Regions from separate parts of the Paenibacillus sp. GCM10027629 genome, predicted to be linked through region 2. Evidence: predicted binding sites of a transcription regulator. Region 2 holds the regulator's gene; each other region holds the start of a gene.

Region 1 (5,280 bases), on a different contig from region 2:
AGGATTCACGAGGGTTCCACAGTCCTCAAGCGTCCGGGAGAGCGTTCTCGCCGGAATTTGGCGCCGCGCGTATTCGTCCTTGAACATTTGACCAGGTAGAAGGATCGATAGATATTGCTCCCCCGTCATGCCGTTCACCGCAATGGAGGATGCGCCTGTCATAAGCACGATGCTGCTCTTCCGCTTCAGCGGCGCGATTACGGTGCGGAAGAAGGCTTCAATGACGCCGCAATGCTGCAGCAATCCACCTAGAGATAAGGCGATCAAGATCAGAGAGACGGACCACATCATCGATTGCAAGCCGCCGCGATTGACGATGGAAGCGACTGTCTCGTTCGCAATCGTGCTCTTGTAGCCGCTCTGCATGACTTGGAACCACATGTCGATTGCACTCTGATGCTGCACGAACGCGGTGATCAAGAGGCCTGTGACGATCCCTACGATTAGCGTAGGCAAGATGGGTACGCGTCTAACGGAGCAGATCAGAACAGCTAATGGCGATAACAATGTTAGCCAATGGATGTTGAAGCCCTCATGCAGCGCAAGCTTAATCTGTTCCATAGAGCTTAGATCAACCGTGCCTGTTCGCGCCCCGAATAAAAAGAAGATCGTCGTCAGGACAAGTGCTGGAACGGTGGTGTAGAGCATATTGCGAATATGTGTGAATAGTGTCGTACCTGCTACAGCGGGCGCGAAGTTCGTCGTATCGGACAGCGGTGACATTTTATCGCCAAAGCAAGCCCCGCAAATGACAGCCCCTGCAGCTAATGTCGGTGAGACGCCTGTCGTCGCGGCGATCCCCATGAAGGCTACCCCAACCGTACTGACGGTTGTGAACGAACTGCCTGTGAACAAAGAGATCATGATGGTCACATAAAGCGCGCTCACGGCAAAATAATTCGGCTGAATATAATCCATGCCGTAGTAGAGAATGGTCGGCACGGTACCGCTCATCATCCAGACGGCGATAAGAATCCCGATGAGGGATAGGATCAGAATGGGCATGATCGCAGTCTGAATGCCGCGGATGATCGCCGATTCGATGCTTGTCCAAGGGATACCGAACATCCACAAGAGGGCGGCGGTTCCGACGGTCGTCGCGAGAAGCGGGAGATGCGGCTCTGCTTTTAAGAGGAAAATGGAGATGAATAGCAGGGAGAGAATAAAGACAATGAGCAGCATGCTCTTGGAGAAACTGAGTTGTTTATTCACGATGTTGGGCTCCTTAAATACTTTTTAGCTTTTATGCGTTAAAGTATAAAGGATGTGCATGGATAACGTCAATGTTATGAACATACAGAACAGGATGATTTTAGTGGGAAGGAGGTTTCAGTTGGATATCCTCGGCCAGTTTTATCATCCTGCGCAAGTCAGGTTAAATCTAGGCACCGATTTCCATAAAATTCACTTGCATATCGAACGTGTGTTTGGTATATAATAAATATCAAATGCGAATGTTTGTTCGCTATATGTAAATGAGTTAGGAATATGACTTGGAGGGTGTTAAATTGAGTCAACCAAGCGAAAGGGTCATCTTTTTAGCGGACTGTCAGAGTTTTTATGCGAGCGTAGAGAAAGCAGATCATCCAGAATATAAGAACAAACCGGTAGCTGTGGCAGGAGACCCTGCGCGAAGGTCGGGCATCATTCTGGCGGCCTGCCCTATTGCGAAGAGCTTCGGTGTCACGACAGCGGAACGGCTCGGGGAGGCGCTCAGGAAATGCCCGGATCTTGTTATTATGCGCCCTCGTATGCAGCATTATATCGATATATCCTTGAAGATAACGGAGATATACGAAAAATTTACGGATCTTGTGGAAGTGTTCAGCATTGACGAACAATTCTTAGATATTACGGCAAGTCAGTCCCTCCTGGGGAATCCCGTCACCATCGCGCGGGCCATTCAAGACCAAGTAATGCATGAGACAGGAATACGCATACGCGTAGGGATCAGCTCGAATAAGATACTGGCGAAGATTGCAACCGACATATGGGCGAAAAAAAATAAGAATGGGATCTTCATTCTGTCGCCATCCGATCTTGAGCGTACACTATGGCAGGAGCCGGTCCATAAGATGTATGGCGTTGGCTCCCGAATGACCGCACACTTCACGAAGCTAGGCATGATGACGATCGGGGATATTGCACGAACGCCGTTGCCGGAGCTTAAGGATAAGTTCCGCGCACGGTTCGGCAAGCAGTCGGATATTCATGCCGAGGTGATGTGGCGAACGGCGAACGGTCTGGATAACAGCCCCGTGTCGCCAGGAACCTTCCATGCAGCGCCCAAATCGGTCGGTCATATGATGACCTTGCCGCGGGACTATGCGGATGCTTCGGAAGTCGATACGATTCTGCTCGAGCTGACGGAAGAGGTCTGCCGCGACTGTCGGCAGAAGGGTTATATGGGCTCGGTCGTGACGGTCAGCTGTATGTGCAGCCCTTATGAGACGCCAACGGGCTTCTCGCGCCAGATGAAGATGGCCGATCCGACGAACAATACGAACAAAGTGTTCGAGACGGTGAAGACGCTCTTCTACAAATATTGGGATCAGATGCCCGTGCGGCGTGCCGGTGTTATGCTGAGCGCACTAACGGATGATGATGCGTATCAGTTGACGCTGTTCGAGGATCAAGAACGGATGCGGGCGCTCGATCGAGCGACGGATCGTATTAAGGAACGATATGGCAGTGCTGCAATCATGCGGGCATCGTCTGCCACGAAGGCGGGTCAAGCGTCGGAGCGGTCAATGAAAATTGGGGGGCATTATAAATGAGTAAGAAGCTGGAAAATAACGGTCTATGGGAGTCCAGTCGCATGATGCTGCCACAGCATCGGGAGGCCTTGTTAAATAGACATCATGAAATTCCGAGTCTTCGTTCAAGCCATCCAAAGAAGGAAGATATTGAATTAATACGCGATTATATTCTGCTCCCCATTATGTATACGCTGGTAACCAAAAAGATCTCCGAAGTGAAACGCTCTTCTGAGACGCTAAAGTCACTATATGCCAAAGCAGCACAAATCCTTGCGGCTAATATTTACAAAGATTTGTCCAAGGTGAAACAAGAAATGATGGAAAAAGAAATTCGTGTTTTTAATGAAGAAAAGCATGAAGATATATTGGAGTTGCATTATGCCTATCGTGATTATGAGGATCGTTTGATTATAACAAAAGAATACATGAAGGCGGAAATAAGCAAGAGATTAGCTCGATACACGGACAGTCTTATAATAAACTTAAGTAAAATTTAATAATAAAAAATGAATGAGTTATTTACATGACCTACTACAACTGTTACAGGTATCAATGGAATTTAAAAAAAGATGACCCCTGTGCAATACGCAATACAGAGATCATCTTCTTCAATCTGCCTAGACTTTTTTTGAATGACACGGGAGATTACTCATAATTAGTTACAATATATCTTCCTTTGTCCTCTTGCCATTTCAGGGTATAGATCTTGTTCTCCGGTGTTGTAATTTTAAATTCTTCTTTACTGCCTTCCACTTTCACGGCATCGAACGTCGTATCGATTATGGAAGGGTTGAAGAATGGAACCGCAGCGCCGTCTTCTCCTTTGTTCAAGACCACGTTGTCGTCTACCGTCTGGTCTGTAACATAATGGGCCATGATTTTATCGACGAGCGGTGCATCGAAGTATCCAAGCAGCAGTTCTTTCGCCTTATCTCGTCCGCCTGTTGCCGGATCTAAGATCGGCGTGCCGTCTGCTGCGGTTTTTTTGTGGAATAATATTTTGACTTTATCTACCGCAACACTAGCATCGTTATAGGCAATCTGCTTGTCCATCGGATCGGCTTCTTTGGCCGGTGTAGAGCAGGCTACAACCGATAGAATAAGAATGACTAGAATGAATACGGTCGTGAATTTGTTACGCATTTGAATTCTCCTTTTATTCTGTAATCATCACCATAGTCTAATCCGTTTTCTACCAAATTCCAACATGTAAAAAATTCCAATAGTGACGATCATCGTCCATGCGCGTAATACAGCTATCAGGAATATAAAAAAGATGAACCCTGTTCAATACAGAGATCATCTTCTTCAATCTGCCTAAATATTTCGACTAAGTGATTGACTAAATCGCGTGGAGTTTCTTGTGACCTATGGGCGAAGAAAAATAAGAATGGGATGACGATGCATATCAGTTGACGTTGTTCGAGGATCAAGAACGGATGCGGGCGCTCGATCGAGCAACGGATCGAATTAAGGAACGATATGGCAGTGCTGCAATCATGCGGGCATCGTCTGCCACGAGGGCGGGCCAAGCGTCGGAGCGGACAATGAAAATTGGGGGGCATTATGGGGCATATGTGAATTATACGACTCCCTTATTACCAAAGGTCGCTAGGTTCCCATCATTCACATCAGGATCCAACGTATTTGTAGAACTGAAAGCACTATTATTAGTCATGAAATCGCTTGTATTAAACGACCCTGCACCGGCATAGGTTTTGTTGGAACTTTCTGGTGATAATTGTATCGCATCGCCAATTTGCACAATTCCAGATGTTCCTACGCTTATGATTTTTATATTTCCAACTATCGAAGGCATATACGTAATACCACCTTTATTGGCAAGCAAGATAATGCATCTTATGCCGTCATTCGCCTAAGTGACACCTTTTTTACCACATAAGAAAGTATAAGTTTTCGGTATACGAAAACAGCTTTCTTATTGGCGATAAAACCAACATCTAATCGCGGTCGAACGTCTCCGAAAGTCCTCGATAGAGGTTTTCTCATAGGCAAGATGAATATCTGAAGTTATTTCCTCTGTACCTGTCGGATCTGTTTGAACCTCGATTCACTTTCAATTAAGCAGTTTGAACCAATTTGGATAATGGAAGAAGTATCCACTCCCTTTATTGCTATCCCCCTTACTTTTATAAATTTCGACTCGTTAACAATATTCATCTGTAAAGGGGTTAGTGCTCTCGGTTCTGGAGTTTCTTGTGAGAAAATCGGATAATCGTTAAACTCCCCTTCGGTTCCAAGATAAGTAGATCTCTCTTTTTGAAAGACGAGAACTTTTGAATAAGGTGTCAGCCTTTGTGCATCTCCTACAATTAGAATTGCACTCGACGAAATGCTATCAACCTGTAGCCACGGAACGAATGAGATTCTTGCCATTTTATGATCTTACTGGTGTTGGTAACGGAGCCGCTGGAGTGATGATCAACGACTCTGGGGGAGTATCCGAAATAGATGAACATTTAATCACTTCAGTATCACCGACCATCACTACAGAAGAAGT
Region 2 (5,280 bases):
CAAAATAAGACATGATATTAGGTACTCCGTTAAGCTTCTCCTGTTGCAAGTCAGGTGACCCATTCGTTAATAATAGGAGCTTCACGTTCCCTTTCAATTCATCTAGAATCTGGAACGTCTCTTCATATACGTAAGGACGAGCCCGACGCTCTGTCGCGAATAATAGACCCAATCGTTCGCCAAGCTCCGCATCTTCAACCCCTAACGACTTCAGACCACGTGTCCACGCTTCTGTTCTGTAACTAGGCGCTAAGGCTTGTAATTGTCGAAACTCTTGTTGTTCCCCATGCGTAAAATTCGCCCACAGCCCTTCAAAAGGGTTAATTCCAATCATCTGTGTGAACGGGAATGTCGGAAAAGATTCATAGAGTGCTCTAGCTTCTCGTCTTACCGCTTCTTCCAACGCAACAGGCTGAATTTGAGGATATGCTTGAGCTGCTGCAACACAAGTAGCTTCAAACGCTTCCTTCACACTGCGATCATCCCACAATAAAGTATCGTCCAGATCGAATAATACGGCTTTAATCGTCATCTCTCTTCTCCCCCATACCTTTACAGTGCTCTATTTAATTAACGCTCTTCAAAAGGAACATTATTAACGCGTGCAAACTCTTTCAACCGCTCACCGATCACTACCGTGTCGTAACGATTCATCAATCTTGAGAACACCCAGTTGGAACCTTTAGCCTTCGTACCAATGACGACGTAACCTTTTTGCACGGTGATATCCTTGATTTGGCTAGCGTCTAGACGAACGTCTCGATTGAAACGGCGTGTCCCTACAAAAGATTTACCAACACTAATATAAGGTCTGCGCAGGAAGATTACAACGCCAAGGAATATGTATAACCCCACCGTTGCCCAGAACAGTGCTGCCGAGATATTCTGACCACCAGCGGAATATAGTAGGGCATACAATAATCCGAATGCTACTAATGTAATAGGTAGGATCAAGTTTCGCCCAACATAACGATCCACATCCGATTTCGCATCTCTACTCGCACCGATCACTTGTTGCCCCTGTTTCTTACGAGCCTTATTTACATTCTTCGTGTTCTTGCGTACCATTCTTTCCCATGAACGGGCCATCGAAATTCTTCCTCCTTGGAAGTTTTCCCGAAGGAAAACTTGCTTCATCTAATGTTTAATTGTTGGATTATTATCATCCTCATCAACAAACTCGATATTATCAAGTTGTTGCTTCAAGGAACGTTTGAACCCATCAATATATTGTTGACGAAGCGCGTCCCGTTCAACCGTCTCTTCCGGCGTCAAACCTACCGTTTTATGTTTACGAGCCAATTCATTAATTCGCTCTACAATCTTGTCGAAATTCATCACTATCCCCCCTATTCTGTCTTTATTACTTTGACATTTACAATAGAGGTTGTCAAGGGTAACCCATCCACTCTCAGCAGGGCCTATGCCCTATCGAGTATACGAATTAGCCTTTTAAAGAATTGGTAATTTAATCACTTCACCTGATTGAATGGAACTGTTCCGTTTACCATTCAGGTCTTTGATCATTTCAATATAATTACGAACATCCATCCCAGCTGGCTTATGTTCCTTCGCAATCGCCCACAATGTATCACCTGAAGACACAACAACCTGCAACGGAATGTTCGCATTATGTTCCCCTTCACGCGTATCTGCAGCAAATGCATTCAATAATCCCATACTCGTCAAACTGCATACAAGGACTAAGAACAATACAACCTGAACAACCTTCTTCTTAAGAAAAGAGTCTCTATTCACGACCTCGGAACGGTTATTATACACACTTTGATATGAGCTATACTTTAGCATAATCAGCACCCCAAACGTTTGTTCTGTTTTCTATGTCCATAATTTAACACGAACATTCGTTTGTGTCAACACTATTTTAGAACGTTCGTTCCCCTCGTTCTTACATTTTAGAACTAATGTTTGTACGAACGGTAGTTCTATGCTATAATTTTGTAAAAGTCTAGTAATGGAGTTGAACCTCATGTCTAAAATATCCAATAGACAACAAGCTATTTTAGAATTTATAAGGAATGAAGTACGATCTAAAGGTTACCCTCCTTCTGTTCGTGAGATTGGAGAAGCTGTCGGTCTAGCTTCCAGCTCCACTGTGCACGGCCACTTGGATCGATTAGAGAAGAAGGGTTTAATACGCCGCGACCCTACCAAACCGCGGGCCATCGAACTTCTGAGTCAGGAAGAATCCGAACATACGCATCTCTATACGCAGATGATTGCGAAGGTACCGATCGTGGGGAAAGTTACCGCAGGTGCGCCAATTACTGCGACGGAGAACATTGAAGATTATTTCCCGCTTCCAGAGCAATTCGTACATGACCAGAACGTGTTCATGCTCTCCGTTATGGGGGAAAGTATGATCGAGGCAGGTATTCATAATGGTGATTTTGTTATCGTCCGCCAGCAGCAGACAGCGAATAATGGCGATATCGTCGTAGCGATGACAGAAGATGACGAAGCTACAGTCAAGACTTTCTATAAAGAAAAAGACCATATTCGATTACAACCTGAGAATTCAACGATGGAACCGATTCGTTTGAATCACGTTACCATTCTCGGTAAGGTTATTGGCTTGTTCCGCAATATGCACTAATTGCTATACATATTAGCATCGCTGGTTGTCCCAGCGAGATGCTAATTTATTATGAAGAGTCCCCCGAGCGATCGAGGGACTCTTTTATGCCTTTATATAGATGAAAACCGCCCCTATTTCATTGAGTTCCCTGAGCGTTTGCGTCAACATTTTTTCTTTCACATGAGTGCGAAAATTTCCTTGGTGAACTTGCATTCTATACATGTTTCATCCGTAAAAAAAACAAGCCGACATCTGTGTCACACAGTTATCAGCTTGTTTTTCACTTAGTTCAAGTTGCCTGGCACGGATTTGGATAATCTGCCTACCTTCACAAGATCGGCATGCGCAGCAGCTGGTCGGATTATTTTCATCTTGGTTCACCTTTCAAACTTCAATGTTAGAGGTAACCATTCGTATCCGCAGCAACAGTGTCGTCCACAGATAGTTTACCAACCTGGTTCATATCATCATGATTGCAACACTGCATTTACATAGCTAACCATTCGATCCAACGATAAGAGAATTCGGCTTTGCTGCCCACCCCATATGACCTCAAATCGCTGGAACAAACAAAAACAGCCGCTACAACGAGGGCTGTTAGGTTACAAATATTTCAAACAAAAACCCCTAACACTTACAGCGCTAGGGGTTCCATCATTTTAGTAAAGAGTGATGTATTGATCGCGTTCCCATTGGTGAACTTGCGTGCGATACATATCCCACTCGATTTCTTTCAACTCATAGAAGTGAGTCAATGCGTGCTCACCTAGTGCACTGCAGATGACTTCGTCATTCACAAGCTCTGTCAAGGCTTCACGAAGATCGGACGGCAAGCTAGGAATACCTTCAGCGATACGCTCTTCTTCGGACATGACATAGATGTTACGGTCCGTAGGTGCTGGAAGCTCCATTTTGTTCTTAATGCCATCTAGACCTGCTTTGAGCATCACTGCAAGCGATAGATACGGATTCGCAGCTGGATCCGGGTTACGTACTTCAACGCGTGTTCCCAGACCACGAGATGCAGGAATACGAATCATCGGGCTACGGTTACTTGCGGACCACGCCACATAGCAAGGCGCTTCATAACCTGGAACCAACCGTTTGTAGGAGTTCACCGTTGGATTCGTAATCGCTGCGAATCCACGAGCATGCTTCAAAATGCCTGCCATGTATTGACGAGCTGTTTCGCTTAGACCCAGCTTGTCACTCTCATCATAGAACATATTTGTTTTGCCATTGAATAGCGACTGATGACAGTGCATACCTGAACCATTCACACCATATAACGGTTTCGCCATAAATGTTGCATGTAGCCCATGCTGTCTAGCAATCGTCTTAACAACAAGCTTAAAGGTCTGAATTTGGTCTGCAGCTTTAATCGCATTTGCATATTTAAAATCAATCTCATGTTGTCCCGGAGCAACCTCATGGTGGGAAGCTTCGATTTCAAATCCCATATCTTCCAACGTCAATACGATCTCACGACGGCAGTTCTCACCAAGATCCGTAGGCGCAAGGTCGAAGTAACCGCCTTGGTCATTCAGTTCAAGTGTAGGGTTGCCTTTCTCATCCGTCTTGAAGAGGAAGAATTCCGGTTCTGGACCAACATTCATCGTCGTGTAGCCCATTTCTTCCGCTTCTTTCAGCGCACGCTTCAGAATACCGCGTGGATCCCCTTGGAATGGCGTACCGTCTGGCATATACACATCACAGATCAGACGAGCGATGCGATCTTCAGTCACCCATGGGTAGATCAACCAAGTATCCAAGTCCGGGAATAAGTACATATCCGATTCTTCAATACGTACATATCCTTCAATCGAGGAACCGTCAAACATCATTTTGTTATCAAGCGCCTTCTCCAACTGACTCACTGGAATTTCTACGTTCTTGATCGTTCCTAGCAAATCAGTGAACTGTAGACGAATAAATCTAACATTTTGTTCCTTGGCAATGCGCATAATATCATTTTTTGTAAAACTCACGGTATTCCTCTCCTTTGTTAATCATAATTGATTATTATTTATTATAAAATCGAGACAATTCACCTTGAATCAAGGATACTTGGCCCGGTCTCTTACCGTTAAGCAGCTGTTGCTTGAGTAATCGGTGCAATTGAGAGTCCGATAGTTCTTTCCGTTTCACTTCTGTATCCGGTGTAAGGACAGTCGCTTCTTCCGACTCCTTCGACATCGGAACCATCACCTGCTTAATTCCAGCAATGTTCACGCCCTTCTCGATCAACGACTTAATCTCGAGCAATCGCTCAACATCGTTGAAAGAAAATAAACGCTGGTTACCAGAGGTCCGAGCAGGAACAATCAACTCATGTTGTTCATAGTAACGAATTTGCCTGGCTGTTAAGTCCGTCAGCTTCATTACGATGCCTATCGGGAATAGAGCCATGTTTCTGCGAATATCATCGCCCATTCTACGCATCCCTTTCTCTCATGGATATGTTAATATCATAGCTCCATCCTCACGTCGTGTCAATAAGATGTTAGATAACTTTACAAAAGATGACTGTTAATCATCTGATCTAGTGCCGTTAACACACCAAACTTGACATGAGAATACGTCAGACCACCCTGCATGTAAGCAATATAAGGTTCTCGGATCGGCGCATCGGCGGACAATTCCAAGCTTCCGCCCTGAATAAATGTACCAGCTGCCATAAT
Region 3 (5,280 bases), on a different contig from region 2:
AGATGGTTACAAACTTAGGCAAACTTCTTGATCCGCTAGCGGACAAGCTGCTCGTTGCTGCCGTTCTTATCTCTCTTGTTGATATGGGAAAATGCGATGCATGGATTGCGATTGTCATCATTAGCCGTGAATTCGCTGTAACAGGCCTACGCCAGATCGCGCTCCTTGAAGGGGCGGTCGTTGCTGCGAGTAAATGGGGGAAAATTAAGACCGCAGCGCAGATTACTGCGATCATTTTGATGCTGCTTAACAATTTTCCATTTGAGTTCATCGGTTTCCGATTTGATGAGGTTATGCTATGGGTTGCAGCGCTTGTAACGGTGTACTCGGGTGTTGATTATTTTGTGAAAAATAAAAATGTACTTCATTTTACAGACAAAAAACAATAGGCGACGCCTATTGTTTTTTGCTCATTATATAAGCATAGGCTTGAAGGGGGAACGATTTATGAAAGCAGAAATTATTGCCGTTGGTACTGAATTGCTGTTAGGTCAAATTGTGAATACGAATGCACAGTATCTATCACAGGAATTGGCGGCACTTGGGATTGATACATACTATCAGACGGTTGTTGGCGATAACCTTGGGCGATTGCAGCGTGCGATTGAAATTGCGCGTGAACGAGCAGATCTCGTGTTATTCACTGGAGGAATTGGTCCTACCCAGGATGATCTGACGAAGGATGCCCTTGCGGGTCTTCTTGGTCGAACATTATCTATCCATCAGCCTTCTATGGATGCGATAGAGCAGTTCTTTAGCAGTCGAGGCGCTCACATGGTGGAGAGCAATCGGAGACAGGCCCTTACTATTGAAGGGAGCACACCTCTTGCCAATGCAACGGGTCTTGCGGTTGGGAATGCGCTGAAGCATGACGGTACGTTCTACATTCTTCTTCCTGGTCCGCCGAAAGAAATGAAGCCGATGTTCGAGCATGAGGCCAAACGCTGGCTGCTTGAGCACGCTTTAACGAGTGAACAGCCGCTGTATTCCCGTATGCTGAAATTCGCCGGAATTGGCGAATCATCGCTGGAAGCACAATTGCTCGATTTGATCGAAAGGCAGCAGGATACGACGATTGCGCCTTATGCGAAAGAAGGCGAAGTGACGATCCGTGTATCCACCAAAGCCGCTTCTGCTGACGAGGCGAATGCGAAGCTGCAGGAAGTGGAGTCTGAGATTCGAAACCGGCTGTTCGATCATCTCTATGCTACGCAGGATGTGCCGATTGAGAAGGTCATTGTCGAGCGTATGCAAACCTTGGGGCTTACACTCGGCGCAGCTGAGAGCTGCACGGGCGGTCTGTTATCAGAGATGATTACCGCGATTCCAGGGAGCTCGCAGATGTTCAACGGGGGTGTCGTCTGTTACTCCAATGCACTGAAGCAGCAGTTGTTGAACGTGCCGGTGACATTACTGGAAGGCCCCGATGCGCCGGGGGCAGTTAGCAGTGAAGTAGCAGAGATGCTAGCAGATCAAGTTCGTCAATTGACGAATTCTGATTTTGGTATCGGAATTACGGGTGTAGCGGGACCAGGAATGTCGGAGCGGAAGCCTGCAGGACTTGTCTATGTCGCCATAGCACAGAAGGGCAAGCCTACGGAGGTTATGAAGTTACAGCTCCATGGCGGCCGGGAGATTATTCGTCTGCGTTCTGTGAAGACCGTGTTGTACCATTTATGGCGAAGACTCGGGTAAGTCAAGATGAAACAAATGGAATATTTCTGTGGAAATTCTTGATATTTACATGTATACCTTGTATAATAAGAACAATGTTAACGGAAGAACCGTAGCGAAGTGTAACTTTGCTGCGGTTTTTCGCGCTATTTTCCGAATCGCCCACCCCTGCGTGACGAAAAAAACGAATGTATGTTCGAAAAAATGCTTGGCAAAGGAACAAAAACAAGTTATCATGATACTATAAATGAAAAAGGAAGTGAGTTCATTGTCAGATCGTCGCGCTGCGTTAGAAATGGCTTTACGGAATATTGAGAAACAATTTGGTAAAGGTTCGATCATGAAACTCGGTGAATCCACACACATGCAAGTGGAAGTTGTACCGAGCGGATCTTTAGCATTAGATATTGCACTTGGAATCGGTGGGTTTCCACGCGGAAGAGTTATTGAAGTTTATGGACCGGAATCATCAGGTAAGACGACGGTCGCATTGCACGCCATTGCTGAAGTTCAGAAGCAAGGTGGACAAGCTGCCTTTATCGATGCCGAGCATGCTCTTGATCCGTTGTATGCGAGCAAGCTAGGCGTTAATATTGATGAATTGCTCTTGTCTCAGCCGGATACAGGGGAGCAAGCGCTTGAAATCGCTGAAGCCCTCGTACGAAGTGGTGCAGTCGATATTATCGTTATTGACTCCGTCGCTGCACTTGTACCGAAAGCAGAGATCGAAGGCGATATGGGTGACTCACACGTCGGTCTACAAGCACGTTTGATGTCCCAAGCACTTCGTAAATTGTCTGGTGCGATCAGCAAATCGAAGACGATTGCGATCTTCATCAACCAGTTGCGTGAGAAAGTTGGCGTAATGTTCGGTAATCCAGAGACAACACCAGGTGGACGTGCTTTGAAGTTCTACTCCACGGTTCGTCTGGATGTAAGACGTGTCGAGACAATTAAGCAAGGCAATGACATGGTCGGTAACCGTACACGGATTAAGGTCGTGAAGAATAAAGTCGCACCTCCGTTCAAACAAGCGGATATCGATATTATGTACGGCGAAGGAATTTCTCGTGAAGGAAGTATTATCGATATTGGAACGGAACTAGATATCGTGAATAAAAGTGGTGCATGGTACTCCTATGAGAATGAGCGTTTAGGTCAAGGTCGTGAGAATGCGAAGCAATATCTCAAGGAGAATGTTGAGATTTCCAAAGTGATTGAGAATAAGATCCGTGAAGCAAGTCAGCTCTCGACTACGGTTCCGATTACATCGAACGATGATGAAGAGGAAGAGGAAGATTTCGAGCTAGAATAAGTATTTGCCCCCTTCGTGAAGGGGGCATCTTTTATAGAGAGCGATAAATGAACAATCCAAGTGATTTAGTGAGGAAGGGAGGAGATGAAACATGCACAACGGTAAAGAAAAAGAGGAGCAGGTGAAGGAACAGAAGTGGTCGCCAGCACCTGGTGTTGAGCTAATAATAACGGCTGTAGAGCTCGTGCCCAGGCAGAAGCGTCGATATCAAATTTTTGTGAATGAGGAACAAGCTTTTACGGTCCATGAAGATGTTATGGTGAAGTATCGACTGCTCAAAGGTTCAACCATCGATCATGAAGAACTCCTTCCTATCATGGTGGCAGACGAGCTACAGCAAGCCTATGTGCAGTCCATTCGATATTTAGGACGCAAACCACGTACAAGCCATGAAATACAGCAGCAGTTAACACAGAAGGGTTTTGATGCGGAGTTGATCGAACGGGTCATTCTGCGTCTCATGGACGAGCGCTTAATTGATGATAATCTTTATGCGAAGCAATGGACGGATCAGCGGGTTCGCAATCATAAGAAAGGAAGACTTATGATTAAGCATGAGCTGCAGCAGAAGGGAATCGATAAATCCGATATTGCACAAGCTATGGAGGAACTGAACACCGAGGATGAGCAAGAGAGTGCCTATCGCGTGGGACTTCGTAAATGGCAGAGTACAAAAGGGGAGCGCTATGAGCGCAAAAGAAAAGTTGTTGCATTTCTCATGCGTCGTGGATTCCCATCCCATGTGGTAAGGAATGCTGTTCAGCGGATCATGGAGCAGCAAGAGGATGACGAGAGTAATGGCTATGATGAAGAAACTTTTGAGGAAGATTTTTATGATTAATGCGGTTGAACTGGATGCAATTGTATGAATTTTGGTTGGAATATCGTGCTATTTTTATGATTTGCTCACATAAGTACAAGGATTCATGTCAATTGCTTGACAACTTCTTTTTACAAATACTAAAATGAAAATGTATTATACGAATTCTGAATCAATTTTTCCTTCCAAAAAGTTGATTCAAACTGATTAATTTCGCCAATCATTGACTCGCTTATCTTGTTCCTAGGGAAGAAGATAAGGTATGTGTAGCGTAAGAGGTTTACTCGCTATACAGTTGAAACCGATGAATATGTAAGTGAAACGGATTGAAAACCGAATAAGCCCAGGCATTGTCTTGGAGAAACAACGAGGAGGTGAAATAGATCATGAACCCTATTCTCGCAATCGTTCTCGTTGTAGCCGCTTTGGTCATTGGTTTTGGGGTTGGATATTTTATTCGGAAATCTCTTGCTGAAGCTAAAATTTCAAGCGCTGAACACGCTGCTGAGCAGATTATTGAGAATGCGAAGAAAGAAGCAGAAGCGCTTAAGAAAGAGACAGTGTTGGAAGCTAAAGACGAGGTCTTTAAAGTCCGCGCTGAAGCTGATAAAGACATTCGTGAACGCAGAAATGAAATTCAACGTCTAGAACGTCGAGTGCTGCAAAAAGAAGAGTCGCTGGATAAAAAATTAGAATCACTAGAACGCAAAGAAGAGCAAGTGGCAAGCAAAGAGAAACGAATCGATGAAACGCAAGAGCAGATTAATGTGATCTATAAAAATCAAATGGCTGAACTTGAGCGCATTTCCAACCTTACGATGGAAGATGCACGTCAAATCATCCTTACGAATGTTGAACAAGAAGTTCGCCATGAGTCAGCACAAATGATTAAAGAAATTGAGCAACAAGCCAAAGAGGAAGCAGATAAGAAGGCACGTGAGATTATTACCCTTGCGGTCCAACGTTGTGCAGCAGATCATGTTGCAGAGACGACGGTATCTGTTGTCACCTTGCCTAACGAAGAGATGAAAGGCCGTATTATTGGTCGTGAAGGCCGTAATATTCGTGCACTTGAGACGCTGACAGGTATCGACTTGATTATCGACGATACGCCAGAAGCAGTCATTCTGTCAGGATTCGATCCAATTCGCCGCGAGATCGCTCGTACATCGCTTGAGAAGCTGGTTGCCGATGGACGTATCCATCCAGCTCGCATCGAAGAGATGGTCGAGAAATCGCGTAAAGAAGTCGACGAGCGTATCCGTGAATACGGTGAGCAGGCGACATTCGAGGTTGGCGTACATGGATTGCATCCAGATCTGATTAAGATCCTAGGCCGTCTGAAATTCCGGACGAGCTATGGCCAGAATGTGCTCAAGCACTCGATGGAAGTGGCTTATCTCACGGGTTTGATGGCAGGAGAACTCGGCGAAGATATCACGTTGGCGAAACGTGCTGGATTGCTGCATGA

What was found. Region 2 encodes LexA, which represses DNA repair genes until DNA is damaged. Its sites were predicted from a motif close to CGAACATATGTTCG; they were not measured.
Region 1: ACFQZR_RS03625 (DNA polymerase IV) is a predicted target of LexA. The motif match lies at 1,452-1,465, and genes of this name have one in related genera.
Region 3: recA (recombinase RecA) is a predicted target of LexA. The motif match lies at 1,860-1,873, and genes of this name have one in related genera.

Annotation. Positions count from the first base shown of each region.
Region 1 is NZ_JBHTGZ010000003.1:681,006-686,285, forward strand. Features, by position in the region: gene nhaC (Na+/H+ antiporter NhaC) at 1-1,212, opposite strand, end outside; gene ACFQZR_RS03625 (DNA polymerase IV) at 1,509-2,777, shown strand; gene ACFQZR_RS03630 (YhjD family protein) at 2,774-3,256, shown strand; gene ACFQZR_RS03635 (hypothetical protein) at 3,405-3,902, opposite strand; partial or broken gene polYB (DNA polymerase IV) at 4,154-4,327, shown strand; gene ACFQZR_RS03645 (spore germination protein) at 4,342-4,578, opposite strand; gene ACFQZR_RS03650 (spore germination protein GerPE) at 4,791-5,156, opposite strand; gene ACFQZR_RS03655 (spore gernimation protein GerPD) at 5,158-5,280, opposite strand, start outside.
Region 2 is NZ_JBHTGZ010000009.1:1,533,847-1,539,126, forward strand. Features, by position in the region: gene ACFQZR_RS16540 (HAD family hydrolase) at 1-532, opposite strand, end outside; gene ACFQZR_RS16545 (hypothetical protein) at 571-1,089, opposite strand; gene ACFQZR_RS16550 (DUF896 domain-containing protein) at 1,138-1,338, opposite strand; gene ACFQZR_RS16555 (LysM peptidoglycan-binding domain-containing protein) at 1,453-1,782, opposite strand; gene lexA (transcriptional repressor LexA) at 1,991-2,617, shown strand; gene glnA (type I glutamate--ammonia ligase) at 3,259-4,587, opposite strand; gene ACFQZR_RS16570 (MerR family transcriptional regulator) at 4,622-5,032, opposite strand; gene ACFQZR_RS16575 (methionine gamma-lyase family protein) at 5,113-5,280, opposite strand, start outside.
Region 3 is NZ_JBHTGZ010000003.1:941,171-946,450, forward strand. Features, by position in the region: gene pgsA (CDP-diacylglycerol--glycerol-3-phosphate 3-phosphatidyltransferase) at 1-389, shown strand, start outside; gene ACFQZR_RS04890 (competence/damage-inducible protein A) at 448-1,695, shown strand; gene recA (recombinase RecA) at 1,943-2,989, shown strand; gene ACFQZR_RS04900 (regulatory protein RecX) at 3,081-3,830, shown strand; gene rny (ribonuclease Y) at 4,196-5,280, shown strand, end outside.